Regions from separate parts of the Sporosarcina sp. P19 genome, predicted to be linked through region 1. Evidence: riboswitches for the same ligand, from Rfam matches in the RefSeq annotation. Region 1 holds a riboswitch; each other region holds the start of a gene.
What was found. Region 1 has a riboswitch for S-adenosylmethionine ahead of CSV74_RS09685 (methionine biosynthesis PLP-dependent protein). Riboswitches for the same ligand answer to the same signal wherever they lie in the genome.
Positions count from the first base shown of each region.

Region 2: it holds a riboswitch for S-adenosylmethionine, as region 1 does, so the genes downstream of both, metK (methionine adenosyltransferase) here and CSV74_RS09685 (methionine biosynthesis PLP-dependent protein) in region 1, are expected to answer to the same signal.
Region 3: it holds a riboswitch for S-adenosylmethionine, as region 1 does, so the genes downstream of both, CSV74_RS15640 (methionine ABC transporter ATP-binding protein) here and CSV74_RS09685 (methionine biosynthesis PLP-dependent protein) in region 1, are expected to answer to the same signal.
Region 4: it holds a riboswitch for S-adenosylmethionine, as region 1 does, so the genes downstream of both, metA (homoserine O-acetyltransferase MetA) here and CSV74_RS09685 (methionine biosynthesis PLP-dependent protein) in region 1, are expected to answer to the same signal.

Region 1 covers NZ_PDYR01000007.1:136,170-144,112, forward strand. The annotation lists gene CSV74_RS09645 (antibiotic biosynthesis monooxygenase family protein) at 1-112, opposite strand, end outside; gene CSV74_RS09650 (four-helix bundle copper-binding protein) at 262-585, shown strand; RNA gene ssrS (6S RNA) at 725-918, opposite strand; gene CSV74_RS09660 (hypothetical protein) at 1,029-1,262, shown strand; gene CSV74_RS09665 (HD domain-containing protein) at 1,549-2,199, opposite strand; gene CSV74_RS09670 (type 1 glutamine amidotransferase domain-containing protein) at 2,459-2,974, shown strand; gene CSV74_RS09675 (hypothetical protein) at 3,194-3,376, shown strand; gene CSV74_RS09680 (glucose 1-dehydrogenase) at 3,464-4,225, opposite strand; gene CSV74_RS09685 (methionine biosynthesis PLP-dependent protein) at 4,371-5,501, opposite strand; SAM riboswitch class I at 5,582-5,682, opposite strand; gene CSV74_RS09690 (DMT family transporter) at 5,838-6,173, shown strand; gene CSV74_RS09695 (DMT family transporter) at 6,176-6,490, shown strand; gene CSV74_RS09700 (methylated-DNA--[protein]-cysteine S-methyltransferase) at 6,496-7,023, shown strand; gene CSV74_RS09705 (FadR/GntR family transcriptional regulator) at 7,029-7,751, shown strand; gene CSV74_RS09710 ((Fe-S)-binding protein) at 7,907-7,943, shown strand, end outside.
Region 2 covers NZ_PDYR01000009.1:121,595-129,537, forward strand. The annotation lists gene CSV74_RS11135 (MFS transporter) at 1-166, opposite strand, end outside; gene CSV74_RS11140 (TetR/AcrR family transcriptional regulator) at 163-783, opposite strand; gene CSV74_RS11145 (YkuS family protein) at 1,017-1,250, opposite strand; gene CSV74_RS11150 (hypothetical protein) at 1,450-2,067, shown strand; gene CSV74_RS11155 (DUF3891 family protein) at 2,074-2,847, shown strand; gene metK (methionine adenosyltransferase) at 2,894-4,105, opposite strand; SAM riboswitch class I at 4,282-4,401, opposite strand; gene pckA (phosphoenolpyruvate carboxykinase (ATP)) at 4,579-6,171, shown strand; gene CSV74_RS11170 (alpha/beta hydrolase family protein) at 6,559-7,350, opposite strand; gene CSV74_RS11175 (NUDIX hydrolase) at 7,334-7,801, opposite strand; gene CSV74_RS11180 (hypothetical protein) at 7,850-7,943, opposite strand, start outside.
Region 3 covers NZ_PDYR01000021.1:22,910-30,852, reverse strand. The annotation lists gene CSV74_RS15675 (3-hydroxyacyl-CoA dehydrogenase/enoyl-CoA hydratase family protein) at 1-693, shown strand, start outside; gene CSV74_RS15670 (acetyl-CoA C-acetyltransferase) at 721-1,896, shown strand; gene CSV74_RS15665 (acyl-CoA dehydrogenase family protein) at 1,935-3,734, shown strand; gene CSV74_RS15660 (arsenate reductase family protein) at 4,401-4,760, shown strand; gene gcvH (glycine cleavage system protein GcvH) at 4,837-5,217, shown strand; gene CSV74_RS15650 (toprim domain-containing protein) at 5,281-5,634, shown strand; gene CSV74_RS15645 (thioredoxin family protein) at 5,627-5,926, shown strand; SAM riboswitch class I at 5,976-6,081, shown strand; gene CSV74_RS15640 (methionine ABC transporter ATP-binding protein) at 6,579-7,604, shown strand; gene CSV74_RS15635 (methionine ABC transporter permease) at 7,597-7,943, shown strand, end outside.
Region 4 covers NZ_PDYR01000009.1:52,373-60,315, reverse strand. The annotation lists gene CSV74_RS10840 (thioredoxin family protein) at 1-237, shown strand, start outside; gene CSV74_RS10835 (AbrB/MazE/SpoVT family DNA-binding domain-containing protein) at 361-630, opposite strand; SAM riboswitch class I at 781-887, shown strand; gene metA (homoserine O-acetyltransferase MetA) at 980-1,888, shown strand; gene CSV74_RS10825 (YetF domain-containing protein) at 1,955-2,659, shown strand; gene CSV74_RS10820 (HAD family hydrolase) at 2,698-3,357, opposite strand; gene CSV74_RS10815 (spore coat protein) at 3,460-4,095, opposite strand; gene CSV74_RS10810 (LysM peptidoglycan-binding domain-containing protein) at 4,243-5,526, shown strand; gene CSV74_RS16765 (hypothetical protein) at 5,577-5,720, opposite strand; gene gdhA (NADP-specific glutamate dehydrogenase) at 6,102-7,484, shown strand; gene CSV74_RS10800 (argininosuccinate synthase) at 7,627-7,943, shown strand, end outside.

The sequences.
Region 1 (7,943 bases):
CCGCCTCTTGTAGCACAAGCACTTCTTCATCATTATTCATTAATGACGCACGTGCTTCTTCTGGTAAGTTACCTGCATCTTCTAGTGGGCCTGTCCATTTAAATAGTTTCATTTCAAACACCTCATCTTTTCTATTTTGTTGATTACAACATAGTATAACGGAGAAAAGAAAATGCTTTCAATGAATAAGCAAACAGTTCTATTGGTTTAAGTTCAGAAATAGCAGGGAAGAGTAAGGAAAATACTTTTGGAGGCGATCAAATGAATCACAAATATGCAGATGTACTAGCGGTATTAGAGGATTGTATAAAGGCGTGTAATCATTGTTTTGACGCGTGTCTAAAAGAAGAAGTTGTTCGTATGATGGCGGACTGTATTCGACTCGATCGAGAGTGTGCAGACATTTGTTCATATGCAATCCAGTCGATTACTCGACAAAGTCCATTTACCGATAAAATCTTGCAACTTTGTGCGGAAATTTGTGAGCAGTGCGCAGAAGAATGTGGCAAACACGATCATGATCACTGTAAGCAGTGCGCTGAAGCATGCCGCAAGTGTGCAGAAGCTTGTCGCAATGTAGCTTAATTTCGTATATACAGTTAAAACACCTTCCGCTATTATGAGGGTGTTTTTTGTTTGCAATGAGTTGGCTTCTCCTGATTTAATCATTTTGCATACAAAACAAAAACCTTCCATACAAGTATGGAAGGTTTTTTCTCTGTTTATGTAAGCCGTGTTTGCCGTACTTAGTCATAGAAAGTTTTAAACCACCACTCCTCAAAGTGGGTGTTTGCGGAAAACGTTCCTGTATGTCTGGATTGCTATAAGGAATCCAGCATGCCATTTCCGTTTCGTAATAAACTCCCTTTTACAGCTTAAAGGTTAAAACTTAATGTCATACGAACAATACAGCTTGTAGATTTATATTACACCTGTAAAAGCGAAAATGCAATGGAAAGTTCTTCTGTTTATTGAAACTAAAACGTATGTTAGAACGTATAGAAATGAAAAGACAGGAGTGATCATGTATGGAACAGCATGAAAACAACTCGGAAAAACAACAATTGGTTACAGGACAGACACGGGAAATCAGTACACTGAATCAGGAAGTGGATGAACTGCGTAAAGAAGTAAAACAGCTTCGTGAAGATATTGAGCTAATTGATATATTTCAAAAGAAACCCATCGTTTCATCTGCAGTCATCGGACAAATTGGTGGAATTATTATTGCTATACTGGTTATAGTCGGAATATTCTTTTAATTAAAAACTCTGCATGATGCTATAAAAATGGTGGACTTATAGTTTTTGCTGGTTATATTAAAAAGCTAGTGATTTTGACATATATTACGCCTGTTTCAATTACGCCCGTACAGAGTTTATTGGGATGTACGATTCCCGTGAGAACCCTGTACGCGATATTGAATTGCACAAAAAGCGAGGGCAAGCTAGAGCCACAATTAATGTATTCGCAGTTTTGATTAAAAGCATCATAAGAAGTGTCATTCAAATTAAAATGGCAGAAAATCAGAATTTCATTATTCGCTTGTCAATGTCTATTAAATCCCCGTTCTTCGATGATACGTACAGTAATGCCAGTTAATTCATCATGCTCAGTGAATCGTTCACTGAGCATATCTGTAAGTATATGTTTTAGAAAGTATTCTACACAGTTCATATCTTGATAAATCAGTATGGTTCTTAAGGCTTCTTCATAGATTTCTATAAACAATGGCTCTGGGTTATCCTTTTGGATCTCGCCAAATGATTCATAAAGCAAATCAACTTTATCAGCAACGGATAAAATGCGCCCCTCCAATGTTTCATCCTTTCCTTCTTTTAACCGCTCTAAATATATAGCTTGAAACTCAGTAGGAAATTCTTTTTCTATAAAACTTCTAGTCATTTCTTCTTCTACTTCACCGAATAGTTTTTTCAATTCTTTTGAAGCGTATTTTACAGGTGTCTTAATATCCCCTGTAAATAGTTCTGCGTAATCATGGTTCAAAGCCTTTTCATATAGGCTTTTCCAATTCACATTCTGTCCAGATTCCTCTTCAACTGTCCCGAGGAACTGAGCAATTTTTGTTACTTTAAATGAATGGCTAGCGACAGAATGCTCCTGAAATTTGAACTTTCCAGGACAACGAATAATTAGTTCTAAATCAGATAAGCTTTTAAAGTATTGGTGTACTCCCACAGCATTCATCACCTTTATTTAGTATTTACGGCTTAAAAACATTCCTATTCATGTTTTTAAGAGGGGCTTGTCTACATGCAGCACTATTATATAGTAACCCTAATGCAGACAGAATTATACGGATAGGTAAGAATTCCATTTAGCAACAAGTATATCCAATAACTAATTATAGAATAACTAGATCACAGGTGATGATGTTTAGACTCTTTATAATGTGGAATAGTATTTACAGAACATCACATAAGGAGTGGTAAGCATTATGGCTAAAATTGCAACAGTACTTGGTGATATGTTTGAGGACTCAGAATATATGAAACCGGCTGCCGCGTATAAGGAAGCTGGACACGAAGTAGAAGTGATTGGCGCTGAAGCAGGAACAGAAGTAACGGGTATGAAAGAAAATACAAAAGTGGGAATTGATAAAGCAATTGCTGACGCTAAATCGTCAGATTATGACGCGTTATTTATTCCAGGCGGGTTTTCACCGGACATTTTACGTGCAGATGATCGTTTTGTGAAATTTGTCAAAGAATTTATGGATGCAAAAAAACCTGTATTCGCAATTTGTCATGGTCCACAATTGCTCATTACAGCGAAAGCGCTTGAAGGGCGAGATGCAACAGGATATACGTCCATTCGTGTAGATATGGAATATGCAGGTGCAAAATACGCAGACAAAGAAGTAGTAGTCTGTCAGAACCAACTTGTAACAAGCCGTACACCTGACGATATTCCAGCTTTTAATCGCGAATCACTAAAAATTTTAGAAAAATAATAAATACTTCGATCGTCAAGGTGTAAAAGCCTTGACGTTTTTTTGTGTCTTCTGCACATTAAACCGCTACTTACAACATACGATAACCATACATTTTAACATTCGTTGAAAAAGATTCTCAATTGTACTTGAAAAAGGTTCTCAATGAGAGTATGCTAAAAGCAACGAATAAATCGGAAAGACGATCGCGTCTTACAAATGAAAGGTCGGGGATCTAACATGTATAAGATTGTTGCATTGGCGGTATTAGCAGGGATTGCATTAGGTGCAGCAGCTGGATTTTCCTTTGGAAGTAAAGAACTGACAGGTATGTTCGCCGGAATGGCGGCACTTGCGTTTATCGCAGCACCGGCAGCGGTCGTCTATGCAAGTGAAAAGAAAAAATGGCATCAAGCTCACTAATACAAAAAAGCATCCAAAATTTTGGATGCTTTTTTGTATTAATGTAATCAAATATTTCCAAGTCTTATTTCTACGAGAGATTAAATCTCAATATGCAGACCATCCATTGTCAGCTTCCATGATGACACCGTTAACATAAGAGGATTCATCTGATGCAAGGAATAGCGCAATGCTTGCGATTTCTTCCTTTGTTCCAGGACGGCTCATCATGTTTACGCCTCTTAGTGCTTGCTTCATGCCGAATGCATCTGGTTGAGTCAAGCCGTTTGTAATATTAGTTGGGATTTGTGCTGGGGCAATTGCGTTACAGCGGATGTTTAACGGACCGTATTGAGAAGCAACGCTTTTTGTCATCCCTGCAACGGCGTGTTTTGATGCAGTGTAGGCTAGTCCGCCCCGACCACCTGTTACCGCTGAAATAGAAGCCATGTTGACAATAACACCTGCTTTTTTCTCTTCGAAAATAGCTAATGCTTTACGAGTTGCACGCATAACACCTGTTGTGTTGATTGCTAATACTTTATCCCATACTTCATCAGGCACTGTAGCCGCAGAGTACATATTGTCCATAATACCGGCATTGTTCACTAGAATATCAAGTGTACCGAATTGCTCGACTGCTGTATCAATCATTTTTTGTACGTCTTCCTCAACTGTTACGTTGGTTTTAACTGCTAGCGCTTCACCGCCAGCATTTTTGATCGTCTGGACAGTTTCTTCTGCACCTTCTATATTCATATCTGCGATGATGAGTTTTGCACCTTCACGCGCATATAGTTCAGCAATTTCTCGTCCAATTCCAGACCCTGCGCCAGTTACTACTGCTACTTTGTTTTCTAGTCGATTCAACAAACTCGCCTCCAATTTATTCGTGCGTTCTTATTTCATTATATACTTTAACGTCTAACTATTGAAGGGTTTAGCTTTTGTTTTGATTGTAAAAAAACTCGAACTGTCAGGGTTGTACTGACGGTTCGAGTTGTGCTGTTTCATATTATTGAACTTTTACGCCTTCTACTACTTCCTTTGCAGCATAAAGTGCTTGTTTCACATCAGCAATTATATCTTCTACATCTTCTACGCCGACCGAGAAACGTAGCAGACGATCATCCACCCCACGGCGATTACGTTCTTCTAATGGGATATCCATATGCGTCTGTGTAGTCGGATACGTGATGAAGCTTTCCACACCGCCCAAACTCTCGGCGAATGAAATGAGGTTCATGTTTTCAAGGAATGGTCCTACCCATTCACTATTCTTTACTCGGAATGACAACATACCACCGATTCCAGCGTAGAGCACGTCGACAATGAGAGGTTCTTGTTCTAAATAAGATACCATCGCTTTTGCATTTGCGTCATGCTGTTTCATGCGTAAATGTAATGTTTTCAGACCACGTACGACAAGCCATGAATCAAGAGGGGACAATGTAGCGCCAATCGCATTATGGTTAGTAAATAGACGTTCGCATAATTCCTCACCCTTTGCGACGACTAAACCTGCTAGTACGTCATTATGTCCACCGATATATTTCGTTGCGCTATGAATGACGATATCTGCGCCTTCTTCAATAGGTCGCTGGAAATAGGGGGTTAGGAATGTATTATCGACAATTAGCAATAAGCCATGCTTTTTCGCCAATTCAGCATACGTCCTAATTGCTATGTTTTGCATTAATGGATTTGTTGGCGTTTCTAAGAAGATTGCTTTTGTGCGATCAGTAATCGCTTGCTCGACTTCTGAAACATCATCGAACGATAAGTATCGCGTCTTAACATTGTACGTCTCTTCATATTGATTAAATAAACGATAGGTGCCGCCATATAAGTCTTCAGGTGCCAGTAGTTCTGAACCTGACTTAAATAAGGATAAAATTAGTTGAATGGCTGCCATTCCGGAACTGCACGCAAATCCTTGATCACCGGATTCCAAGTTTGCGATACCATCCTCTAAGATAGAACGCGTAGGATTTTTTGTTCGTGTGTAATCATATCCTGTCGATTTCCCTAGACCTTCATGGTGGTACGCTGTAGACAAGTAAATAGGCGTATTGACTGCTCCGGTTTTCTCATCACTGTGGTTCCCGAGTTGTACTAATCTGGTTTCTAATCCATTGTTTGTCATGAATATCCATCCCCCCCAGCAAAATAAAAAAGAACCTCTTCTTTTCGAATAGGCCCTCGAACATACAAGTGTATACAGTATTCTCATCTTCAAGGTGGTGTCACCCTTGGAATTAGCACCGTGCCTGAGGCTGGTTGCTGAGACATCGCTGGGCCTATCCCTCCGTCTCTCTCGATAAGAATATTCACAATATAGGAAAAACTGTTGACGGATTTATTCTATCATGCGGATATACTAGAAGCAAGCTTCCTTTTATCGTCATCGGCTGATTTTTTGTTATAGCAAAAGATTTGCTATACTTATAGAGCTATTCATGACAGAAAGGAGATATTTATTTTGGCTTGGAGTTATGTCGCCCTAGCGGCTGTTATAGAGATTTTCTGGGTAGTCGGTCTCCGTTACTCTGAAACGGCAATTCAATGGACTGGAACAGGTGTGGCCATTGTATTAAGCTTTTATTTCATTATCAAGGCATGCGAAAAATTACCTTCAGGCACGGTGTATGCAGTCTTTACCGGGTCGGGAGCCGCGGCAATCCTTTTGGTGGATATATTCGTCTTTCAAGCAGGTTTCACATGGGTTACGCTGACCTTTATAGGATTAATTGTCATCGGGGTAGTTGGCATCAAGTTGACTACAGATGAACAAGTAGATACTGAAGGAGGTGGATGACGATGGCTTGGGTGTACTTGGCTATTGCCAGTCTCGGCGAGATTTTTGGTGTGGTAAGCATCAATTACTATTTACAAAAACGTTCTATTAAAAGATTGTTACTCATTGTCGGGATATTTGGTTTCGGCTTTGTTTTCCTGTCTCTTGCTATGCGTGAAATTCAGATGAGTACAGCCTACGCAGTATGGACCGGTTTAGGAGCAGCTGGAGCTGTATTGATGGGGATTTTAATATTCAAAGAATCTGCTAGCGTCAAACGCCTTTTCTTTTTATCGCTCATTATTCTCGGTGCTGTTGGCTTAAAATTATTCGGATAAAGGGAGTGGACACACTGGTTTATTGGACACGATTTAATTTCGACGGGTGGTCAGTAATACTAGCTGCTACAGAAAAGGGACTTTGCTACGTGGGGCTAGCCGAAAATAGTTTAGAACAACTGAAGGATTGGGCTAAGCGACTTGATAATGAAGGATTAAAGGAAGACGAAGCAAAGCTTGAAGTCTATAGCAATCAGCTCAAAGGGTATTTTTCGGGGAGGACTAACGATCTTTTAGCGCTGCCTCTTGATTTAAAGGGAACACCATTTCAACTGCAAGTATGGGAAATGCTACAACAGATACCCTATGATGAAGTCGTAACCTATTCAGAAATTGCAGAACAGATAGGGAAAGCATCAGCTGTTCGCGCTGTAGCATCTGCAATAGGCAAGAATCCTGTATTGATCGTGGTGCCTTGTCACCGTGTGATTGCAAAAAGTGGAGGATTGTCAGGCTATCGAGATGGGAAAAAGCATAAAAGGAACCTGCTACAACTGGAGAAATCGCGCTTGATAAGTGATAGGACGGAGTGAGCAACATGAAATATAAGCAAATTAAACCGAAGAAAATATATGAAGAAGTGGCGGATAGTTTATTGGATTCCATTCAGTCCGGAGAGTTAAAGCCAGGTGATAAATTGGATTCTGTGCAGCAGCTGGCTGAAAACTTTACTGTTGGCAGATCAACAATTCGCGAGGCCTTATCAACATTACGTGCTAGAGGGCTTATTGAAATGCGACAGGGAGAGGGGACTTATGTCAAGGAATTCTCACCCGTCGATATGATCTTCCCGTTACAGAGTGCCATGCTCATGAATCAACAGGATATTCAATATTTATTAGCTGTGAGAAAAATAGTTGAGACCGGAGCCGCAGCGAATGCAGCAGAATCCCGTACATCATACGATTTGAAAAAGATGGAAACAGCACTCAATGAAATGAAACAGCATGCCGGGGATATTTTGCTAGGTGAAAAAGCGGATTTGGACTTTCATTTTGCAATCGCAGAAGCAACAAAAAATCCGTTGTTGGTAAACTTGTTGAGCCAAGTTGCGGGACTGATGAGTGAATCGATGAGAGAGACGCGTCGTATTTGCCTATATTCGGAGACTGCAACAGTAGAGCGTTTGCATGATGAGCATGAGGCCATATTTTTAGCGATTAAATCACAGCAACCAGAAATTGCATCAAGTACTATGCAAGCCCATCTTCTGAATGTGGAGTCTGTTCTAATAAATCATTGGAAGTCAGTAAAAGAATAACATTATTCACTCATTTTCTTTTGAGTGAATTTTTTTATAGCCAAATATATGAATGCTCTGTCAATTGAAAGAGCTTTGTAGTATGCTATGTAAAATGTTAGTCATCTGATGACCTGTCGATTGCGTGCGTTGTCATAGTGAAGGAGTGAAGTGAGATGAAAGTAAGCTTATTTATAACGTGTCTTGTAGACA
Region 2 (7,943 bases), on a different contig from region 1:
ATGGAATAATAAATAACGAAGGAGCGGTTAATATCAGCTTGATCATCACGGGATTTGCCTCTGGGAAGTTTGCCGCAATCAATCCAAGGGCTGGAGAAATAGCAGCTCCCGCCATTACCGTAGCCATTGAAATGGAAATGATCGTTGGTTTCAACATGCGTTTCATTGGTCATCCTCCTGTCCTGGATGCCGTCTCAGTTGGCGCAATACTTTGTCAGCTGATACTTTAATGGGTGAAATTTTCCGAGCATTTGTTAATAATAAACCATGCACTAATGATAAATGATACACAGCTAATTCTTCTGCATCTCCTGCAATAAACTCTCCGGCGATTTGTCCTCTTATAATAATATGTTCAATACGTTCAACCATGAATCGATACTTTTCCACAATTTCTTCTTTCACTTCTTGTGTTAAATGATCAGAATACAAGGCTTGCATGATCAAGATATGGCGGTGTACCCCATCTCTTAATGAACCAGAGTGGGTTACTTCAGTAAGCCATTCCAATTGCTTTAAAGGACTGTCATGTTCTTCCTCTGCTTGATCAACTGTACCGATGATTACAGTGAGTAACTCAAGAATAACCTTAACGTACAGATCTTCTTTTGACTTGAAGTAGTGGTAAAACAAGCCATGACTTTGTTCGGCTTTGTTTGTGATATCACTAATTTTTGTTGCTGCGTACCCTTTCGTACCAAATAATTCGATAGCGGCTTCTTTTAATTCGTGCTGCCGAATATCGCGAATCTCTTGAATCTTTTCATTCTTTCGGGGTGACATAAAGGTTTTTCAACTCACTTCTTTTTATTCATTGACTCACGAGTCAATGTTGATCAGTTTACTGTCCCATTGGCTTCTTGTCAACTTCCAAAGTTTAAATGACGTGGAATCACCTTTACAAAACGTAGCAAGCAGTCGCCTACGATCAATTCTTTTATTTTCTATGCAAAAAAACTGAAGAACAATTCCCTATTGGATTTGTTCTTCAGTTCTAAATAGAATATATTCAATTATTAGCGATGTAATCTTTTTTCTACATCTTCTACAATGTCCTGTACGGAGTTGCCTTCAATGCTCACTACTGGGAAGTCGAATTGGTCGATGTTGACATCGCTTAATGCACGTACAACGCCCATGTCATAGCCGCTTAGATGTTCATCACTTGCAAACATCTTCACTTCATGTCCTTTTTCTTCTAATGCTTGTTTCACATCATCAAATGGTATTTCTACTGCTATTTTCGCCATGTTCTATTCCTCCTCAGAAAACTACGTATATTCGGCTAATATTTTATAATTTCCCGCTCTATTTTAATTTAAACATAACTTCTACTAGTATGTTTATATCATAATGTTACTAAAACGATTTATTTTGAGGAAAATGGGTATTTTACTATTACACCATTGAATCATCATATGAAGAACTTATAGAAGGAGTCGACATGATATGTTTGGTTTAGCAGACCTCCTCGGCTTGGTAATTTCTTGTTTCATCATTTTACCTGTCGTTACGTTCCTAAGAGAAGCTGGGTATTTTGTTATTAGTGGGCTTTTCGGTGTGAAAAATGCCAGACTCACTATTGGTTCTGGACCCAGACTTTTTAAATTAGGCGTTTTAGATATACGAAAATATTATCATGTGAATAGCTGGTTTTCATTTGATTCAGTGAAGAGGAAAAGTAATTTTGCTTATATATGTATATATGCCGGACCTATTTTGATTAATGTTGTCGTGGCGCTCACAATGAATGCGCTAATTGCAAATGGTTTTTTCGAAGACTCTAAAACATTCTGGAACCGTTTTATTTTCTATGCTTTCTATTTCGTGTTATTTGACTCTATTCCAATGAAAACGGTAAATGGTAAGCCGAATAACGGAATGATCATTTATGAACTTCTACGATATGGAAAACGTGTCGACTTCAATGAAGAGCCTCTTATTCCGGCTACAACAGAAGCAGAGGAAAAGTATCAGGAAGAAGTAGAGAGAATGGAAAAAGTACAAGAAAAGATAAAAGAAGAAATCATACAAAATGACGACGCTACTCCTGACAAGAAAGGATGAAGTACAATGATTGTACGTGAACACAAAAAGTCATTCAGCTTCGTGCAACAACATCATCATGCACACCTAGCTGAAGATTTAATGAAACACTGGAAAAAGGAGATGTTTCCTGATGATCAATGGCGTCATTCTGTACTAACTGCCATTAGGAACCATGACATCGGTTGGGCTCCTTTTGACGAACAGCCTTTTTGGAATGATGCGAAGTCTAAACCATTTCAATTCACTGACTTTCCTTTTCTCCCTAAAACGGTACTTTATCGTCAAGGGATTGATGTTGTAGAAAATATAGATCTTTATGCAGCTATACTTTGCAGTCTTCATTATGAACAGTTTATACAGGGCAATAACGGGAAAGAAGCAAAGCTATTTATTGAGGGTGAACAGAGTCGTCGAGAACGTTTACGTAAAGAAGTCGAGGGTTTCAATAAAGAACTATTTGAAAAGCATTTCGCTTTGCTTCAGCTTGGTGATAATTTTTCCTTGTATTGCTGTGTGAATGAACCAGGTGTCGACAAAGCAAATGAACATATATTTTTTCGTGATGGGATTCCTTCTCCAGATAATTTCCATTCATTACCGATAGGACGAATTGAAATATACTTTGCAGATCAGCACACGATTAAGGTGGAGAATTATCCATTCAGCAGTTCGTTTGATGTGGAAGTGAAGCAAAAGAAGGTGTTAAAAAAAGATATTGAAGCTAACGGATTGCAAGTAGCTTATAAAGAGGCAGACTATGAAGTGATTCATCTTCATATTTCGCCAGCGAACAAATAAAAAATGCAGAAAGAGACTGTGAGTTCTCTTTCTGCATTCCAGTACTTTAGTGTTTCACGCGTACGTTACTAGCAAGTTCTTTCAACGCTTCCACTTTATCCGTCTGTTCCCATGGCAATTCGATATCAGTGCGGCCGAAGTGACCGTATGCTGCTGTTTGTTTGTAGATTGGACGACGCAGGTCAAGCATTTTAATGATTCCCGCTGGACGAAGGTCAAATAATTCGCGTACGAACTCCACTAATTGAGTCTCGGAAAGTTTACCGGTGTCGAATGTATTGATCGAAATGGAAACCGGGCTCGCTACTCCAATAGCATACGCCAACTGAACTTCACAGTGTTCAGCAAGTCCTGCTGCAACGATGTTCTTTGCAACATAGCGTGCTGCATAAGAAGCGGAACGGTCTACTTTTGTAGCGTCTTTCCCCGAGAAAGCACCGCCACCATGACGAGCATATCCACCGTACGTATCAACGATGATTTTACGTCCAGTTAGACCGGAGTCTCCTTGAGGTCCACCTACAACAAAGCTGCCAGTAGGATTAATGAAGTATTTAGTATGCTCGTCCAATAAGTTTTTTGGAACTACTGCATCAATGACAACTTCCTTAATATCCTTCTCAATTTGCTCGAGTGTCGCTTCAGGGTGATGTTGTGTGGAAATAACGATTGTGTCAATTCGCACGGGATTATTATCTTGATCGTATTCTACCGTTACTTGTGTTTTTCCGTCAGGACGTAAATACGTAATAAGTTCCTCTTTACGTGCCTGCGCCAAGCGATGTGCCAATTTATGAGAAAGACTAATTGGTAAAGGCATTAATTCCGGTGTTTCGTTACATGCATATCCAAACATTAGACCTTGGTCTCCTGCACCGATTGCATCTAATTCTTCATCTGACATAGAACCTTCACGTGCTTCGAGTGCCACGTTGACACTTGCAGCGATTTCAGGTGATTGCTCGTCAATGGAAGTAAGTACAGCGGACGTCTCGTAATCGAAGCCATATTTCGCACGAACATACCCGATTTCCTTTACAGTGTCGCGAACGACTTTTGGAATATCCACATACGTTGTCGTAGTGATTTCTCCCATTACTAATACGAGTCCAGTCGTGATGCTCGTTTCACATGCCACACGCGCATTTGGATCTTCCGTTAGGATCGCATCTAAAATTGCGTCTGATATTTGGTCGCACATCTTGTCAGGATGGCCTTCTGTAACTGATTCTGATGTAAACAGTCGACGGTTTGTCATTTTGTTTCCCCCTATATTAAGCATCATGATACGGTACTCTCATAAGTCCCTGGTAAAGTTCCACGCCTAGACGTCAAGCATATACCATAAGGATTCAGGGCTAGACAATATAAAAAGCCCTCCACTCATTTTCAATCCATGAGTAAAAGGCAAAATTTCACGCGCAGCACCTTTCACTCTTATCGTCCAAGGAATTAAACCTTGCTTCAGGTTTGGCACCTTCGCGTTAGACGTACGTCTATTGCAGGTTGCCGGGTTTCACAGGGCCTGTACCCTCCACCAACTCGGGATAAGAGTATCCGTTCATGTCACATCGTATTAAAAAGTTTGGATTTTGTCAAATTATTTATCCTAAATCACTTGAGTTTTCCATTAGTATAGATTAATATTCTTAATGTGTTATACTATTTACGAATTAGGATATTCTTATTAAGATAAAAATAAATCGACTACGCAAAGGACGGTATGTAAACATGATATCTGCAAAAATTGATGATAGCTTAAAAAGTCTTCTTAGTGGAAGCAACGTGACGATCCAAGCGTCTGTGGCAGAATTAACGGAAAAAGCAGTAGCAAGAGACGAAGCCAAACTTTCTGCCGACGGTGCGATCACTGCACGTACAGGTAAATATACAGGACGCTCACCTAAGGACAAATTCATCGTTGAAGATGCAGTGTCTAAGGATAAAGTAGATTGGGGTAGCACGAACAGTCCGATTTCAGAAGAGATCTTTGATTCATTATACACGAAAGTCATTGATCATTTGAAGTTAAAAGATGAACTCTTTGTATTTAAAGGGTTTGCAGGAGCAGATAAAGACTCTCAATTGTCTATCCAAGTAATTAATGAATTAGCTTGGCAAAATCTGTTTGTTCACCAATTATTCATCCGTCCAACCGAAGAAGAATTAAAAGCACACGAATCGCAATTCACAATTTTGGCTGCCCCTTCATTCAAAGCGGATCCAAAAGTGGATGGCACAAACTCTGAAACGTTCATCATTGTGTCGCTTGAAAAGCGCATCGTCTTGATCGGTGGTACAGAGTACGCTGGAGAAATGAAAAAGTCTATTTTCTCTGTTATGAACTTCTTGCTTCCAGAGCAAGATATCTTATCTATGCACTGTTCAGCAAACGTTGGAGAAGAAGGCGATGTTGCTCTATTCTTCGGTCTTTCTGGAACAGGTAAAACGACACTTTCAGCAGATGCTAACCGTAAACTTATTGGTGACGATGAGCACGGCTGGTCTGATAATGGCGTATTTAACATTGAAGGTGGATGTTACGCAAAGTGTATCAACCTTTCTGCTGAAAAAGAACCTGAAATCTTCGGAGCAATCCGTTTCGGTGCTGTTTTAGAAAACGTAGTACTGGATGAAGAAACGCGTATTCCAGATTATGACAACAAATCATTAACAGAAAACACACGTGCTGCTTATCCGATTGAAAACATCGATAATATCGTGACACCGTCTGTTGCTGGTCACCCGAAGAACATCATCTTCCTAACAGCTGATGCTTCTGGCGTATTGCCTCCAATCTCGATTCTTACAAAAGAACAGGCAATGTACCACTTCTTGAGCGGTTTCACTTCCAAACTTGCTGGAACTGAGCGTGGAATCACTGCTCCTGAACCAACATTCTCTACTTGTTTCGGTTCACCATTCTTACCACTTCCTGCAGCAACATATGCAGAGATGCTTGGAAAGAAAATTGATGAGCACGGTTCAAAAGTATTCCTTGTGAATACAGGATGGACTGGCGGAATCTATGGTGTAGGTTCACGTATGAACTTGGGCTACACACGTTCAATGGTACGCGCTGCAATTGCCGGTAAATTGGATAATGTAGAAACAAAGAAGAACGAAATCTTCGGATTGAACATGCCACTTGAAATCGAAGGTGTACCAAGTAATGTTCTACACCCTCGTTATGCTTGGGAAGATCCGAACGAATACGATAAAGAAGCAAATCGTTTAGCTGATGCTTTCCGTGAGAACTTCAAGAAATTCTCACACGTTTCAGAAGACATCGCAATCAAAGGCGGACCACCCGTTATTAAGTAATGACATATGAAAAAGGCTGATCAGGAATTCCTGGTCAGCCTCTTTTTGGGTTTTAAATTTCTTTTGGCTTTGATACGGATACGTAAGATACGACAGTTGGTAGTTGTTTTGCGAAGATAAAAGATGAGTAGCACACAGTAGCTGGTTTCATCTACTATAAAACACAACCTAACTTCTCCCCCCGTAGCACCGTAGGCACAACTGCGGGGTAGGCCGTGGCCATGAGACAACTGGCAGCACTATCACCAGTTGGCTTATGGCTGTAGGCAAACCCCCACGTGCCTGCCCGGGTCCAAAGCATGACACTCGCTACTTTCAATACCATATACTAAATCGAGCAACGACCAAGAATAGCTGATCAAACACATTTAACCTAGCCTATCCTCTTCATTGCCGCTTCATCCAATCCACTGCGTCTTTCACAAGTTTCCGATTCATTTCAGGAGGAATATAATGCGTGTAGCCTTCCAAATACCAAGTTTCAAATTCTTTATTCTCATCACGCAATGCATTCTCCAGCAATAATGCCTGTTCAAAAGACACATTCGTATCAAGAGTTCCATGAATAATCAGTGTCGGAATATCGATATCTTCCGTTCGGAACAATGCTGTTCTCTCACGATACGCATCTGGTTGATTATTCGGCGTTCCACCAATGACACGCTTCATCATCCGGCGCATGTCCTGTCGCTCTTTGTACGTGAATATCACGTCTGAGACTCCTGCCCATGTCACCATGGAAGTTAAATCATCGCGCATAATGGCCGTCCATAATGCCATGATTCCACCTCTCGAAAAAGAAAACAGATGAATGCGATCTGAGTTGACAGCACGTTGCTGTTTGAGTACTTCTACTCCTACTACTGCATCATTGCGATCTTCTCCAGCAAATTCATCCTTCCCTTCACCACCACGATTTCCGCGATAGTAAGGGGCGAACACGACAAGCCCATGGGAGGCAAATTGTGCAATACGCGCCGGTCTAACCATTCCCACATGTTGTATGCCTCCACGTAAATAAAGCAAGCCATCATACCGTCCTTTTGCTTTTGGTGTTGCGAGCAGCCCTTTTACATGCAAGCCATCAGAACTATAGGTAATTTCTTCTAATGTAACTTGTGGATTTGGTGAAGGATAGTCTTTTCTTCGAATGATTTGACCATCAGTTTGTTCCATCATTCGCTTCCACCCACTTCCTAAGTTCACCCATTCCACGATCTTTCATATGAAAGCTGAGTTCTTTACAGGCGTTCAGTTCAGCGTCTGTCATCCACACCGCTCCTTCAGTTTCCATCAATGTAAAGTCGTTTTCCACATGTGTTATATCTCCTGTAAAAACGGCTTTGCAGAACGGTGGTTCAGTAAAGACGACGTACTCAGCAAATGAATGTACGTTCTCTATAGTGACTCCTGTCTCTTCCATTGTTTCCCGAATGGCAGCTTGTTCAATTGTCTCTCCCGGTTCCGCTTTTCCACCTGGGAACTCAATACCGCGAATTCTATGTTTGGTCAATAACCAGTGTTCATCGCGCTTAATAATAACGAGCACATGGCGAGATTCGATTTGATGTGAATTGGGTCCAAAAGTCAATTCGACATTGGCTCCCTGTAAATCTTCAAATTTCAGCAATATGGATCACGTCCTTTCCTTTAGTGTAGCGGAAAGGTCAGCGAGGAATCAACGAAATAGCGGTAGTTGCTCGATAAAACGTTTGGATTCATCGTCTGTGTATTCATGGATCAAGGCAAAGATTTTCTTCAAGCGTAAATCC
Region 3 (7,943 bases), on a different contig from region 1:
ATGTTGAAGATTAAATATAGCAACAAGCCAGTTGTTGCGGCACCATTCCAGATGACGCTAGGTGGCGGAGCAGAAGTTTGTCTTCCAGCTGCACATATTCAGGCATCTATGGAAACGTATATGGGACTCGTTGAAGTAGGGGTAGGCTTGATTCCAGGTGGTGGCGGTAACGTCAACTTGTATCAAAAGCACCTGAAAGGTTTGCCAAATGGTGTACCTACTGATTATCAACATATTGCAAATAAAGTATTCGAATCGATCGCCATGGCGAAAACGTCGACATCTGCTGAAGAGGCAAGAGAGAACAACTTCCTCGACTTTGCAGACGGCATTAGTGTCAATCCGGATCATCTAATCTACGACGCGAAACAAGCTGCTTTGTCATTATTTGAAGCGGGCTATGTAGCGCCGAAGAGAGCGAAAGTTCCTGTAACAGGCGATTCAGGCTATGCAACCTTATTACTGGCAGCTGAAGGAATGTTCAGTTCTGGCTTCATTAGCGAACATGATTTGAAAATTGCGAAGAAACTCGCATACGTACTGTCTGGCGGAAAGATTCCATATGGTACACGTGTCGATGAGCAATATTTACTTGATTTAGAACGCGAAGCATTTTTAAGTTTAGTGGCAGAACCGAAATCACAACAGCGTATGCAGCATATGCTAGTCAAGGGTAAGCCGTTACGTAACTGATGAGAGATAGCTAAAGGAGGAAGCAGAATGCGCGAAGCAGTAATTGTAGCCGGTGCTCGAACACCGATTGGAAAAGCAGGAAAAGGTTCTTTGGCAACTGTCCGTCCCGATGATCTTGGGGCGTTGACTATAAAGGAAACATTAAAGCGTGCAGGGGATTATGATGGGCCGATCGATGACTTGATCATCGGTTGTGCCATGCCTGAAGCGGAACAAGGAATGAACGTCGCACGTAACATCGGCGCGCTAGCAGGATTACCGGATACGACACCTGCCGTAACGGTCAACCGCTTTTGTTCATCCGGTTTGCAGTCGATCGCTTATGCGGCAGAGCGTATCATGCTCGGTCACGCAGAAGCAGTCTTAGCGGGTGGCGTTGAATCGATGAGTATGGTTCCGATGATGGGAAATACGATTCGACCGAACGTTAAGCTGGCGGAAGAAGCACCTCAGTACTATATGGGAATGGGGCATACAGCAGAGCAAGTGGCGCAAAAGTATGGCATTTCCCGTGAAGACCAGGATGCGTTCGCAGTGGAATCACATAAACGTACCGAAGCGGCGATTAAAGAAGATAAATTTGTCGATGAGATTGTACCAGTTGAAGTAACGAGACGTTTTGTCAATGAGGATGGTAAGTATCAAGAAAAAACGGTTTTATTCGAAATGGATGAAGGCGTACGTCCTGGTACGACGACTGAAATTCTCGGAAAATTACGTCCAGCATTCGCAACGACAGGTTCTGTCACAGCTGGAAACGCGTCACAAACATCTGACGGTGCAGGAATGGTCTTATTAATGGATAGAGAAGTCGCTGAAAAGCGTGGTTTACAACCCATGGCAAAATTCCTCTCTTTCGCAGTGGGCGGCGTGCCACCGGAAGTGATGGGGATTGGACCGATTGTCGCTGTGCCTAAAGCGTTGAAACTAGCGGGTCTATCTATTGAAGACATCGATCTATTCGAGCTCAATGAAGCATTTGCCTCTCAGTCACTTGCAGTGATTCGTGAACTTGGATTGGATCCGGATAAAGTGAACGTCAATGGGGGAGCCATTTCATCAGGTCATCCACTAGGTGCGACAGGAACTATTTTGACTTTGAAATTAATTAATGAATTGAAACGCCAAGGCAAAAAGTACGGTGTCGTCACGATGTGTATCGGTGGCGGAATGGGAGCAGCTGGAGTATTCGAAGTTCTATAAAATAAAATCAAACATACAAACAAATAGGGGGAAATACAATGACTAAAGCTATGGAGGGAACAACTATGACAGAATTCGTAAAAGGTGGAGCATTTTTAACTGAGGATATGGACGCTAGTCGCGTTTTCACACCTGAGGATTTTACAGATGAGCAAAAGATGATCGCCAAAACAACGGAAGAGTACGTGAAAAATGATGTAACACCGTTGATTGAAAAGCTTGAGAACCATGAATTCGAAAACTCCGTCACATTGCTGAAGAAAGCAGGAGATCTAGGTCTTCTAGCAGCAGATATTCCAGAAGAGTATGAAGGCCTAGCACTAGATAAAATTTCATCTGCATTGATTGCTGAGAAGTTATCGGTAGCAGGCGGCTTCTCGATTACACACGGTGCGCACGTAGGGATCGGTACATTGCCGATTGTATTATTCGGTAACCATGAGCAAAAAGTGAAGTATTTGCCGAACTCTGCAAGTGGAACAAAAATCTCCGCTTATGCATTGACAGAGCCAAGCTCAGGGTCAGACGCTCTAGGCGCGAAGACCACTGCTAAATTAAATGCTGCAGGTACACACTATGTACTAAACGGTGAAAAACAGTGGATCACGAACTCTGCATTTGCTGATGTATTCGTAGTCTACGCAAAAGTAGATGGCGACAAATTCACAGCATTTATCGTAGAAAAAGAATATCCAGGCGTTTCAGTAGGACCGGAAGAGAAGAAAATGGGTATCAAATCATCTTCTACACGTACGTTGATTCTAGAAGACGCACAAGTACCGGTTGAAAACCTATTAGGTGAAATTGGCCGCGGACATGTGATCGCGTTCAACATTTTAAACATTGGTCGTTACAAGCTTGGAGTAGGTACAATCGGCGGATCGAAGCGTGCACTTGAATTGGCTATCAAATACGCGAATCAGCGTAAGCAGTTCGACACACCGATTTCTTCATTCAACTTAACGAAAGAAAAGTTCGGTACGATGGCTTCTAAGTTGTACGCAACAGAAAGTTTGATCTATCGTACGGTTGGGTACTTCGAAGAGCGTAACGCGGCGATGAGCCCTGAAGAGCAAAAAGACGGCGCAAAAGTCGCGGCTTCCATTGCTGAATACGCAATTGAATGCTCTATCAATAAAGTAGTAGGTTCAGAAGTATTGGATTATATTTCGGACGAAGCCGTTCAAATTCACGGCGGTTACGGCTTCATGGCTGAGTACGAAGTAGAGCGTATCTACCGTGACTCCCGTATTAACCGTATTTTCGAAGGAACGAATGAAATCAACCGTATGATCGTTCCAGGCACGTTCTTGAAGAAAGCAATGAAAGGCGAATTGCCATTGCTTCAACAAGCACAAGCATTGCAGGAAGAATTGTTAATGCTTATGCCAGAAGAAGTGGGCGAAGAGGCATTGGCTCAAGAGAAGGCGCTTGTGAAGAACGCGAAGAAGATCGGTATCTTGGTTGCAGGACTTGCAGCACAGCGTTACGGCACGAAGTTGGATCAGGAGCAGGAAATCCTTGTAAACATCGCAGATATTGCGAATGATCTATTCGGCATGGAGTCTGCATTACTTCGTACGGAGAAGGCGATCAATAAGAATGGTGAAGAGAAAGAGAACCAAAAGCTTCTCTATACACAAATCTTCTGTCAAGAAGCTTTCGGACGTATCGAAGCGGCAGCAAAAGAGACATTGCTTGCAGCGGTCGACGGTGACAACCAACGCATGATGATTTCTGCGTTGCGTAAGTTGACTCGTAATAATCCATATAACATTATTGCGAAGAAGCGTGAAGCGGCTGAGAAGCTGATCGAAGCAGAGAAGTATATCGTTTAATAATTGTTTAGACAGAACGCCTCCTATGTGAGGCGTTTTTGTTTTGGGAGAATTGGAGAGGTAGTTCAAGAACAAATGCGTTAGAGTGGTGAATATAGATAGAGAGTGCGAGGGGATTGAAGCTCCAGCTGGGGACGCTTTCCTGAGGGCGTGGCTTACTCAAGGCAGTCTATGAAAGCACATGCTCCTAACGCTGCGCTTTTACTCGCAAAAGCCGTCCTTCGCTACGGCTCTCGCTGATCCTCCAGGAGTCGCCCCAGCTTCCGCTCCAATCCTACGTTTAAAGTGAAGGTACCTAGATCCACAATTGTAGATAGAGTCTAAGTGGTTTTTCCTTTAAACTTGGTTAGTTCAAGTTCCTTTATAAAGTTAATCACAATACCACATACAATGCACACCAGAAACTGTCACCCACTCAGCTTGCAAGGGATTGGTGCGTAGGAGGGGCGACTCCTAGAGGATCAGCCCGACAGGCGAGACAACTAAGAGAGGACAGCGAACAGTTGGCTCGCCGCGGGCCCTCAGGAAAGCGTCCCCTCCGAAGCGCCAATCCCAACCCCAACAGCTTGCCAGCCTCTAAAAATAACCCTCAGCAATCAAACACCGCCAAGTTCGCATCAACACCTCTATATTTGCTATACTGAAAAAAAGGAGGGATTGACAATTATGACTATGACATACTACGGCTATCCAAAATGTACCACGTGCCGCAAAGCGAAGAAATGGCTTACGGACGAAGGGATTTCATTCGAAGAAAAGAACATCGCCGAACAACCTCCAAGCGAAAACGAACTACGCAACATGATCGCGAACTCCGGACTCGAAATGAAAAAGTTCTTCAACACAAGCGGTAAGAAATATCGTGAGCTCAACTTAAAAGAAAAACTACCAACCATGACGGACGATGAAAAGATCGCGCTCCTCGCTTCAGACGGAATGCTCATCAAACGCCCAATCGTTTCTGATAACCAAAAAGTGACCGTTGGATTTAATGAAACAACGTTCACAGAAACGTGGAAGAAGTGATCTAGAATCTTGTCTTTATGCGGGAACTATGGCAAACTAAGGGTAGATAAACTATTATATTTTTGGAGGTAACGACATGAGCACACCAAAAGATTTACGTTATTCAGAAGAGCACGAATGGGTAAAAGAAGAAGACGGTAAATACCGTATCGGAATCACACATTTCGCACAGTCTGAACTAGGAGATATCGTATTCGTTGAACTGCCACAAGTGGGCGATCAATTGAAATCAGACGAGCCTTTCGGAAGCGTTGAATCAGTGAAAACGGTTTCTGAATTGTACGCTCCACTTACTGGTAAAGTTGTAGAAGTGAACGAAAACCTTGAAGACAGCCCGGAATTGGTTAACGAATCTCCATACGAAGGTGCATGGATGGTAGTAGTTGAAATCGATAACAAAGCTGAATTGGATGAGTTAATGACAGCTGAGCAGTACGAAGAAATGACAGCTGAATAATATTCTAAAAGAAAAAGCGCTGGAACGTCCTAGCGCTTTTTTTACACGCTAGGAGGAAACAGGATGGACCTGAAAGTTCTCATTGTAGAAGGCGGTTCGGATCGTAAGCGGCTAGTGCCGATCCTTGCAGAGCCTGTAGAGATTCTTTGTACGAATGGCACCATCAGTGCGTATCATATTGAGGAACTGCTTGAACCATACGAGCAACAAGACCTGTTCGTCTTTATGGATGCGGACACCTCAGGTGAGTCCATTCGGAAGCTGTTCAAACAACTGTATCCAGAAGCGCGACATTTATATACGGATCGTCTCTACCGCGAAGTAGAAACGACGCCCATTAAACTATTGGCTAGCATTTTAGCTGCCGCCAATTTTAAAGTACATTCCAAATACTTGGCAGGTGGACCACATGAATAATTGGACAATTGAAGACTGGCAACGTGCACAGGCGGCAGAGCAAGTAGCCGCTTTTTATTTATATACACCGATGTGCGGAACGTGTGCAGTCGCTTCAAAAATGCTCACGGTGATCGAGACAATGTGTCCGAAATTACCGATTGGAAAGGCAGACTTGAATTACGTGCAGGAAATCGCAATAGAATATGAGGTGGAAAGTGTCCCTTGTTTACTCATTCAGCGCAAAGGACAGCCTTTAGAAAAGATTTACGCCTTTCAATCCGTCCCGTACTTGCTAGAGAAGCTCAGTTGACAATAGATATAAAAGTATGGTATAAGTAGTTAATCAATTGAATACGTAACTCTTATAAAGAGCGGTGGAGGGAAGTGCCCTATGAAGCCCGGCAACCGTCACGTTTGTGAAATGGTGCCAATTCACTCAAAGCCTAACGCTTTGATAGATGAGAGAAATGGTAACGTACATAACTACATACGTTCGGCCTTTCTGCTTGTCTGCAGGAAGGCTTTTTTTATTCTAAAGCGGAAAGCGCCGTGTAGGCTCGACAGGCGTTGGAAGACTTATCACAAAGGCGTTCTTTGCCTTTTTGGAAAGTCTGAAACGACCCGAGAGCCTGGCGCTTGCAGCTGGATGAAACAAAAGCGGAAGATGCCGTTTAGCTCCGACAGGCGTTGGAGGACTTACCACAAAGGCGTTCTTTGCCTTTTTGGAAAGTCTGAAACGACCCGAGAGCCTGGCGCTTGCAGCTGGATGAAACAAAAGCGGAAGATGCCGTTTAGCTCCGACAGGCGTTGGAGGACTTACCCCAAAGGCGCACTTTGCCTTTTTGGAAAGTTTGAAACGACCCGAGGAGCTGGCATCTGCAGCTGGATGAAACAAAAGCGGAAAGCGCAATGTAGCTTTCTAAAACACATAATGAAAAGACTTAATAAAGGTGGTGCGGAAAATGATTCAACTAACAAACGTTCATAAAAGATTCCAATTGAACCGTTCAGAAATTGTCGCAGTAGATGATGTGACATTAGCCATCGAAGAGGGAGAAATTTTCGGCGTCATCGGATATAGTGGGGCAGGGAAAAGTACATTAATTCGACTATTGAACGGTCTTGAAACACCTACGTCCGGTAGTATTATGATTCACGGACAAGAAATGACGACATTGAAAGGTGCTGGCCTTCGCAATGCGCGTCAGAAAATCAGTATGATTTTCCAGCACTTTAACTTACTGTGGTCAAGAACAGTAGAAGAGAATATTATGTTTCCTCTTGAAATTGCTGGCGTGAAGAAATCGGCACGTAAGCAAAAAGTGAAGGAATTGATTGATCTCGTTGGACTGACAGGCCGTGAGCAGGCGTATCCATCGCAGTTATCAGGTGGTCAGAAGCAACGTGTCGGTATTGCGCGCGCGCTTGCAAATGATCCCGAAGTATTACTTTGTGATGAAGCAACGTCCGCACTCGATCCTGAGACGACGAATGCGATTCTGGATTTATTGACGGATATTAATGAACGTCTTGGATTAACAATCGTTTTGATTACGCATGAAATGCACGTCATCCGAAAGATCTGTCATCGCGTGGCGGTCATGGAAGCCGGGCAAGTCGTGGAAGCGGGCAATGTGCTGGATGTTTTCCAATCCCCTCAAGCGGATATTACGAAGCGTTTCATATCGCAGGTGACCGATACAGGCGATACGGACGCAGCGATGGCGCATTTACAGGAAGAGTCACCGCATGGCAAGTTGATCAAGTTAGCTTTCATTGGCGAACGTACAGAGCAGCCAGTGCTTGCTGAATTAATTCGTACATTCTCAATCGATGTCAACATCGTGCAAGGGAATATTTCGACGACACGTGACGGCGCATACGGCACACTTGTCTTGCAACTAGTAGGGGACGCGGCAGTTATAGAGGAAGCCATTGCGTTCCTAGACGCCAATGAAGTGAAGACGGAGGTGCTGATCCATGATTGAGCAATGGTTCCCGAACGTTAACTGGGATAAAATGTGGCAAGCAACGGGCGAGACGCTTTATATGTCTGCCTACTCAACGGTCTTCACGTTTATTTTTGGTATTGCACTCGGTCTGTTATTGTTTTTAACAAATCCGGGTCAGTTATGGGCAAATAAAATCACGAATGTCTTTACAGGCGCATTCGTAAATATATTCCGATCGATACCTTTTATTATTTTGATTATTTTATTGTTACCTTTGACGAATTTATTAATAGGCAGCATGCGTGGACCGAATGCCGCATTGCCAGCATTAATCATTGGCGCAGCTCCGTTTTATGGCCGCATGGTACTCATAGC
Region 4 (7,943 bases), on a different contig from region 1:
TGGTGTCCAGATTGTAGAGTGATTGAACCATTCTTGCCTACACTAGAAACTGAGTTTGCAGAGTATGAGTTCATCTCGGTTGATCGTGATGAATTTATAGACCTTTGCAGTCAGTTGGATATATTCGGTATTCCTAGTTTCGTGGCATTTAGCGAAGGAACAGAAAAAGGTCGTTTGGTAAGTAAGAATCGTAAAACTAAAGAAGAGATTGAGGAGTTTATTAATAGTTTAACGTAATGCAATAATTCTCTGTGAGTGGATCAAGAGACAATCAAACAAAAGGACTGAAGACAACTGTAACTGTTGTTTTCGGTCCTTTTTTATAAGAAAAGATTCTACAATAGTTCTTATATATTTGTATTATGTGAAATCTTTCAGCTGCTCTATAAGGATTTTTGCGCCTCGTGGACTGATGTATAGACCGTTCGACAATTGCTTGTTTTCATCCATCACATCGCCGGTGATAAAACATGCTCTGTTGACCTGATATTTTCTCAATATAATTCTGTCATCCTCTACGAAAATTTCGATAGGGTCACCTTGATCGAGCGACATAGAATTCCGAAGTTCTTTTGGAATGACAATCCTGCCGAGATGATCAACTTTACGAACTATACCTAAAGATTTCATAAGCTCCTCCTCGAAGAAAAGTAGTTGGTATTTTCTATTATACACAAAAATAGACCATCTACAATTTACAAAACTAAAATGCGCAGAACAATTTGATAATTCTGCTATACAATTAAATTATTAATGCTATAATAGTCAGTAATTAAATATTTCTTATCAAGAGAAGCTGAGGGAATTGGCCTGATGAAGCTTCAGCAACCTCTGTGCATACAGGAAGGTGCTACCTCCAACAAGATTGTTGTCTTGAGAGATAAGAACGGTGAACAGTCAACCCTCATTTTCTTATCTAATAGAAATGAGGGTTTTTTGTATAGAATTAGTAATAATAGAACGTTAAGGGGGAAATAGTATGCCGATTAATATACCGAAACATCTACCAGCAGGAGAATTATTGAAAGAAGAGAAAATCTTTATTATGGATGAAGAACGTGCCACAACACAGGATATCCGTCCAATCAATATTTTGATTTTGAACTTGATGCCTGAAAAAGAGAAGACCGAGTTACAATTGCTTCGATTGCTTGGAAATACACCATTACAAGTGAATGTCACATTCCTCAATACAGCATCCTATGTTTCAAAAAACGTCAGTCAGACTCATTTAGAAACCTTCTATACTACGTTTGAACATGTTAAAGCTCGTCGTTTTGACGGTATGATCATCACAGGTGCGCCAATCGAACTTTTACAATTTGAAGATGTAGTCTATTGGAAAGAGTTAAAAGAGATCATGGAATGGACAAAAACGAACGTTACATCAGTGCTCCATATTTGCTGGGGGGCACAAGCGGCCCTTTATCATCATTACGGAATTGACAAGTTCGAGTTATCAAAGAAATGTTTTGGAGTATTTTCACATGATATTACCGATCCGACAGTGAACTTGGCACGCGGATTCAATGATGTATTTGTAGCGCCACACTCACGCCATACGGGGGTTTCATTAGAAGAAATAAAGAGTCATCCCGATTTGACTCTACTTTCCGCTTCTGAAGAGGCAGGTGCATTCATTGTGATCTCAAATGACGCAAAGCATATTATGGTAACTGGACATTTAGAGTACGATGCACATACCTTGGGGGATGAATATGCTCGCGATGTAGAAAAAGGTTCTGATATTGACATTCCTGTAAATTATTATCCGAATGATGATCCATCAAAAGAACCTATGAATACTTGGCGTTCCCACACGCATTTATTATTCTCTAATTGGCTTAATTACTACGTCTACCAAAAAACTCCTTACAACTGGAGTTAAAAGAATTGCAGTATAAATTCCTATAGTTTGCACATACTCCGACTACTGGAGGTGTATGCAGTGAACATAAATGAATTTTGGGAATTGGCTTTTTGGGAAATGACTTTACGAACGGTGATTTCATTTATTGTACTGTTGATCTTAGCGCGCTTCATGGGGAAGAAACAAGTGTCTCAGCTGACTTTCTTTCATTATGTAACAGGCATAACGATTGGTTCGATTGCAGCCAACTTGGCGGGAGAGTCTGAAACACCTTTCTTAAATGGCTTATATGGAATGGTTTTATGGGCAGTGTTAACGATTATTGCTAACTTTTTATCATTCAAATCCATCAAACTTCGCGTATTACTCGATGATAAACCGATAATTGTCATTCAAAATGGAAAAATTCTAGAAGGTTCCATGCGTAAATTACGGTTGAGTTTCAATGATTTAAATATGTTGCTTAGAGAGCAGTCGGTATTTTCAATGAAGGATGTCAATTACGCGATATTCGAAACAAATGGTAATTTGAGTGTCATGCTAAATGAGGGTGAGAAATATGCGACAAAGAAAGATGTCAAAGCACCATCACCAATGCCCAAATATATTCCGACTGAAATTATTACTAATGGGAAAGTAGAAGAGAAAAGTATGCGAGAGCTTCAATTGACCGATACTTGGCTAACAGAACAATTAAAAAAGCAGGGGATTTCTAAGCCTGAGCATGTTCTCTATGCAGAAATTCAGACAGATGGTAGTTTATATATTAATACATTAAAATCGACTTAACGTGGAGAGCTCTGACATAATCAGAGCTCTTCGCGTTTTTATAATATTTCCCAATTTCTTTGTTTGGCCACAGTAGCAAGTTTTTCATCTGGACGAACTGCTACAGGAGAGCCAACTTTCTCTAAAACTGGAAGGTCGGAAATGCTGTCTCCATAGGCAAAGCTATTGTCCCAGTCGATAGTTTCTCCTAGTAGTGCTTGGTAAATTTGTTCGTTTTTACGTGTACCTTGAATATGTAATAAGGGCTGATCCATTGCAAGTTGTTCGCCATTTGAAGGGATGTCTGTGCCAATAATTCGATCAAATATCAGGTGACTTGTAACTGCTTTTAAGAAAGGAGTATAGGCTCCAGAAACGAGCAAGACATGGTATCCATCTTTTCGGTGCTTTTCCAGTCGATTGATGACTTGTTCGTTAAAGTCCGGCATCATAACGTTATGCATGCCTTTGAAAAACTCATGTAGTTCCTTCATCGTTAATGAGTCTAAGGCTTTAAGATAAAGATGCATCGAGCGCTCTTTCATGACAGATTCAGGCAGTATTTTTAATTTATAGCGAATGTAAAGTGGTAATATCGAACGATAGAACTTTCTATAATACTGCTTGTACGTAGGATGATTTTTTAATTGCTCCATGAGTAATTTAAAGGTTTCTTTAGTGTACAACGTACCATCAAAATCAAAGATCGCAACTTTCATATAGACACTCCTCTTTTGTATGCTTCTACTTAGTATACAAATATAACGAGTGTAAAAGCAAAAAGCAGATGGAGAAAAACTCCATCTGCTTGAATCGTTAACTTATTGAAGGTTGTTTGGCATACCCGGTTGACCTTGCGAAGGCGCAAAAGAATTAAGTAACATATTCATATCCTGATCATTTAATTGTGGAACTTGATAATATTGATGTTTGTTTTGGTAAATGGACAACTCATATGCCATTTCTATACAGTTGGGCACAGAATCTGCAAGTACACGGCGAACGACTGGATTACATACTTCTAATGAAGCAGCCGTTTTGCCTGTAGCGCCTTCTTTTGTAGCGCCCAACAAAAAACCGGAGATGATTTCATCACTAATTTCACCTGTAGATTGAATAGGTTTAGACGGTGCTTTTTCTTTCATGCCGTAAATGAAATCGCTGCCTGCTTTCATTTGATAGCGCTGTGTAGGATGTGAAGGATCTTTGCCTGTCTTAAAACTTTCGACAAGGATATTGTACTCATCCAGCGTGAATCGGTATTGTCGATCAAGAATATCGAGAAGTTCTGGATCTTGGACATGTGGACGTAAAATCATTGCTTGATTCAATGCTCCAACGGTCGCGCTTAATATCTCTTTAACATCAAATAACTCATGTCCCCCGTGATTCATCGATGGGGGTACCTGTCCACCTTGCATGTGTTGAGATGTTTCAAATTGATTTGTCAAATTTATTTCCTCCTTCAGTTGTCATGTACATCGAGAGTAGTATGTGAAATCATCGAAATCCTATACATATGAAATGGCATTCACGACTCATGCATAGTTCGTAACGCAACATCATATCATAAGGATAGAACTCAAGAAGGGTAGTGGGGATACATGCAGATTCATGTAGTTTCGCAAGGGGAGAGTTTATATGAAATTGGTAACATATACGGTGTGCCATACGAGCAAATAGCAGATGCTAATGAATTAGAAAGCGAAATACGATTAGCTGTGGGACAAGCGCTTGTCATTCCAATAATAGGTTCTTATTACTGGGTGCGACCTGGAGATAGCCTATATACAATTGCACAGAGATATGGTTTAACAGTTGCGCGCTTGGCGCAAATTAATGCAATCGACCCTACTAGAAGGTTAATGATCGGTCAGCGTTTGTATATACCACAAGAAGTGAAAACGTTGATTGATTCATTATTATATGTAGAACCGCGTAATCCTGTCAGTCAAGATATGCTGGCGGAAGTTCGTGAACGTGTGGATGGTCTCACGTATCTCGCGATGTTTAGTTATGAAGTACAACGTGACGGTTCACTCAAAGCACCAGCTCTAGCAGATATTCCGACTATCGCCAAAAATGCAGGTACTGAAAATATACTAGTGCTGACGAATTTAGAAAACTATTCCTTCAGTGCGGATTTAGCGCATGTAATTTTTACCGATCAAGCTGCACAAAACCAAATGATTCAAAGTGCCATTGAAGTAGCAAAAGAAATCGGCTATAGTGATATTCACTTCGATTTTGAGTTATTATTCCCTGAAGATCGCGAATTATACAATCAATTATTACGTAATGCGCGTGATCAAATTCATAAAGCGGGCCTGACAATTTCCACAGCACTTGCACCAAAAGCTGGGGAAGTAACGACAGGTATTTATGGCGCCCATGATTATAAAGCACATGGAGAGATTGCAGATTTCGTTGTATTGATGACGTATGAATGGGGATATACGTATAGTGCACCACAAGCTGTGAGCCCAATCGGTCCAGTCACAAAAGTAGTGGAATATGCCGTAAGTCAAATCCCGAATGAAAAAGTGTTTTTAGGACAAAATCTATACGGTTATGATTGGACAGCTCCATTTGGTCAATCGGACAGTAAAGCTGCCAGAGCATTAAGTCCACGGATGGCGACTAATCTAGCAATCGAGCAGAATGTCGCTATTGAATACGACGCATTAGCCCAAGCGCCACATTATACGTATTACGATGAAACTGGAACCGAACATGAAGTGTGGTTTGAAGATGCACGAAGCATCAACGAAAAGTTTAACTTGCTGAAGAAATTTAAGTTGCGTGGAATCATGTACTGGAAACTCGGGCTAGCATTCCCGCAAAATTGGTTGTTATTAGAAGATCGCTTTACTATTCGCAAGCGATAAATATAGGAGCCTTTCCTTAAATAAAAGGAAAGGCTCTGTCATATGAGTTGTCACTCGTTATTTAATAATTTCATAGCGCTTTGGAACACATCCATATCTGGATTTACGAGTAAAGCAGGTAGGAAAGCAAAAGTCATGATGAGGAGGAGGTTCGCTCCTAGGATTGATCGAATTGTACCTGTTTTCTTTGTCATGGCGCTTCGCCTCTTTCTTTTCGTATTGTTCTCACTAATATGTGTATGCGCTTACATTTAGAACTTCACATAGTTTGTTTGAATAGTCTAATAATACTATGAATTCAGTCGAATGTAAATGATAAAGTTTAATATAGTACATAAAATTGACACAAAAGTTAAGTCAAAATTGAGATATTCTAAAAAAATCTTGTAACTTGCTATCTTTTCAGTGATAATATTGGAATACAAAGAAATATTTCGAACAATTAAAATTCAATTTATATTAGTAGAATTTACTCTTTTAACATACAAGTATTTTGAAATCATAGTCACTGAGTAAATGAGCGACTGGTCAGTCAACAGTTTTTAATTAACAACTAAGGAAAGGGATGATCGCAGATGACAAAGGTTGATGAGGTAGAATATAATAATCGCAAACGAGCAAATGATTACGTTCATAATGTATATGAATTGGTGAAAAAAAGGAATCCAGATGAGAAGGAATTTCTACAAGCGACAAGAGAGATTTTTGATTCTCTTCGTCCCGTCTTTGCTAAGCATCCCGAATTCATGGAAAACGGAATTCTTGAACGAATTACAGAGCCAGAAAGAATTATTTCCTTCCGCGTAGCGTGGGAAGATGATAAAGGTAAGGTGCAAGTAAATAGAGGTTTCCGCGTTCAGTTCAATAGTGATCTTGGACCTTATAAGGGAGGACTTCGTTTCCACCCATCTGTAAATAATAGTATTATGAAATTCCTCGCTTTTGAGCAAATCTTCAAAAATGCTTTAACAGGACAGCCAATCGGGGCAGGTAAAGGTGGATCTGATTTCGACCCAAAAGGGAAGTCTGATCGTGAAGTCATGCGCTTTACGCAAAGTTTCATGACAGAACTTAGCAGACATATTGGACCGGACATCGATGTGCCAGCAGGAGATATTGGTGTTGGTAAACGTGAAATCGGCTATTTATTTGGACAATACAACCGGATTAAAGGTGGCTATGAAGCAGGTATTTTAACTGGGAAAAATCCTGATCATGGTGGAAGTCTTGGTCGTAAAGAAGCGACTGGTTACGGTACAGTGTACTTTGTTGATGAGATGCTGAAAGAAAACAATCTTTCATTGGAAGGTCAAACTGTTGTAGTTTCAGGTTCAGGTAATGTTTCGACGTATGCTATGGAGAAAGCTATGCAACTTGGAGCGAAAGTTGTGGCATGTAGTGATTCTGATGGCTATATCTACGACAAGAACGGAATTGATCTTGAATTAGTGAAAGAACTAAAAGAGTACGGCAATAAACGTATTTGGGAATATACGAAAGAACATCTTGATGCAGAGTATCATGCAAATTGTACGGAAATTTGGTCTATTCCATGTGATATTGCACTACCATGTGCTACACAAAATGAAATTGATGAAATTGCTGCACATATGCTAATCGCAAATGGTGTTAAAGCAGTTGGTGAAGGTGCAAATATGCCATGTACGATTGAAGCAATTGTCATTTTCCAAGAACACAATGTGTTATTCGCACCAGCTAAAGCTGCCAATGCGGGTGGCGTAGCTGTTTCCGCTATGGAAATGTCTCAGAACAGCCAGCGTCTATCGTGGTCAGAAGAACAAGTAGATAAGCATTTGAAAGAGGTTATGCAGAATATCTATAAAGACTGCAGTAATGCAGCGACGGACTACGGTAAACCAGGCAATCTAGTAATGGGTGCTAACGTAGCAGGCTTCCTGAGAGTAGCCGATGCGATGGTTGCACACGGAATTCGATAAGTGATATTAAACAGACACATTTTTTTACATAATGTGTCTGTTTTTTTATGCTTTCCTATTGCGTTTCAACTAAAATATGTTATTATAAAAATACGTTAAATTGAATAAACATACACTTACTTGCATGAAAGGGGATCTTCCCATGAAAAAGAAAAAAGTCGTTTTAGCCTACTCAGGCGGTTTAGACACATCAGTTGCGATTCAGTGGTTAACGGATCAAGGATATAGTGTAATAGCAGTTTGCTTAGATGTCGGTGAAGGAAAAGATCTCGACTTTATTAAGGAAAAAGCTCTTACAGTTGGCGCAATCAGCAGCTATGTTATTGATGCGCGTGAAGAATTCGCACAAGATTTCGTCCTACTTTCATTGCAAGCTCAAACATATTATGAGAATAAATATCCACTAGTCTCTGCCTTATCCCGTCCGCTTATCTCCAAAAAATTGGTGGAAATTGCGCA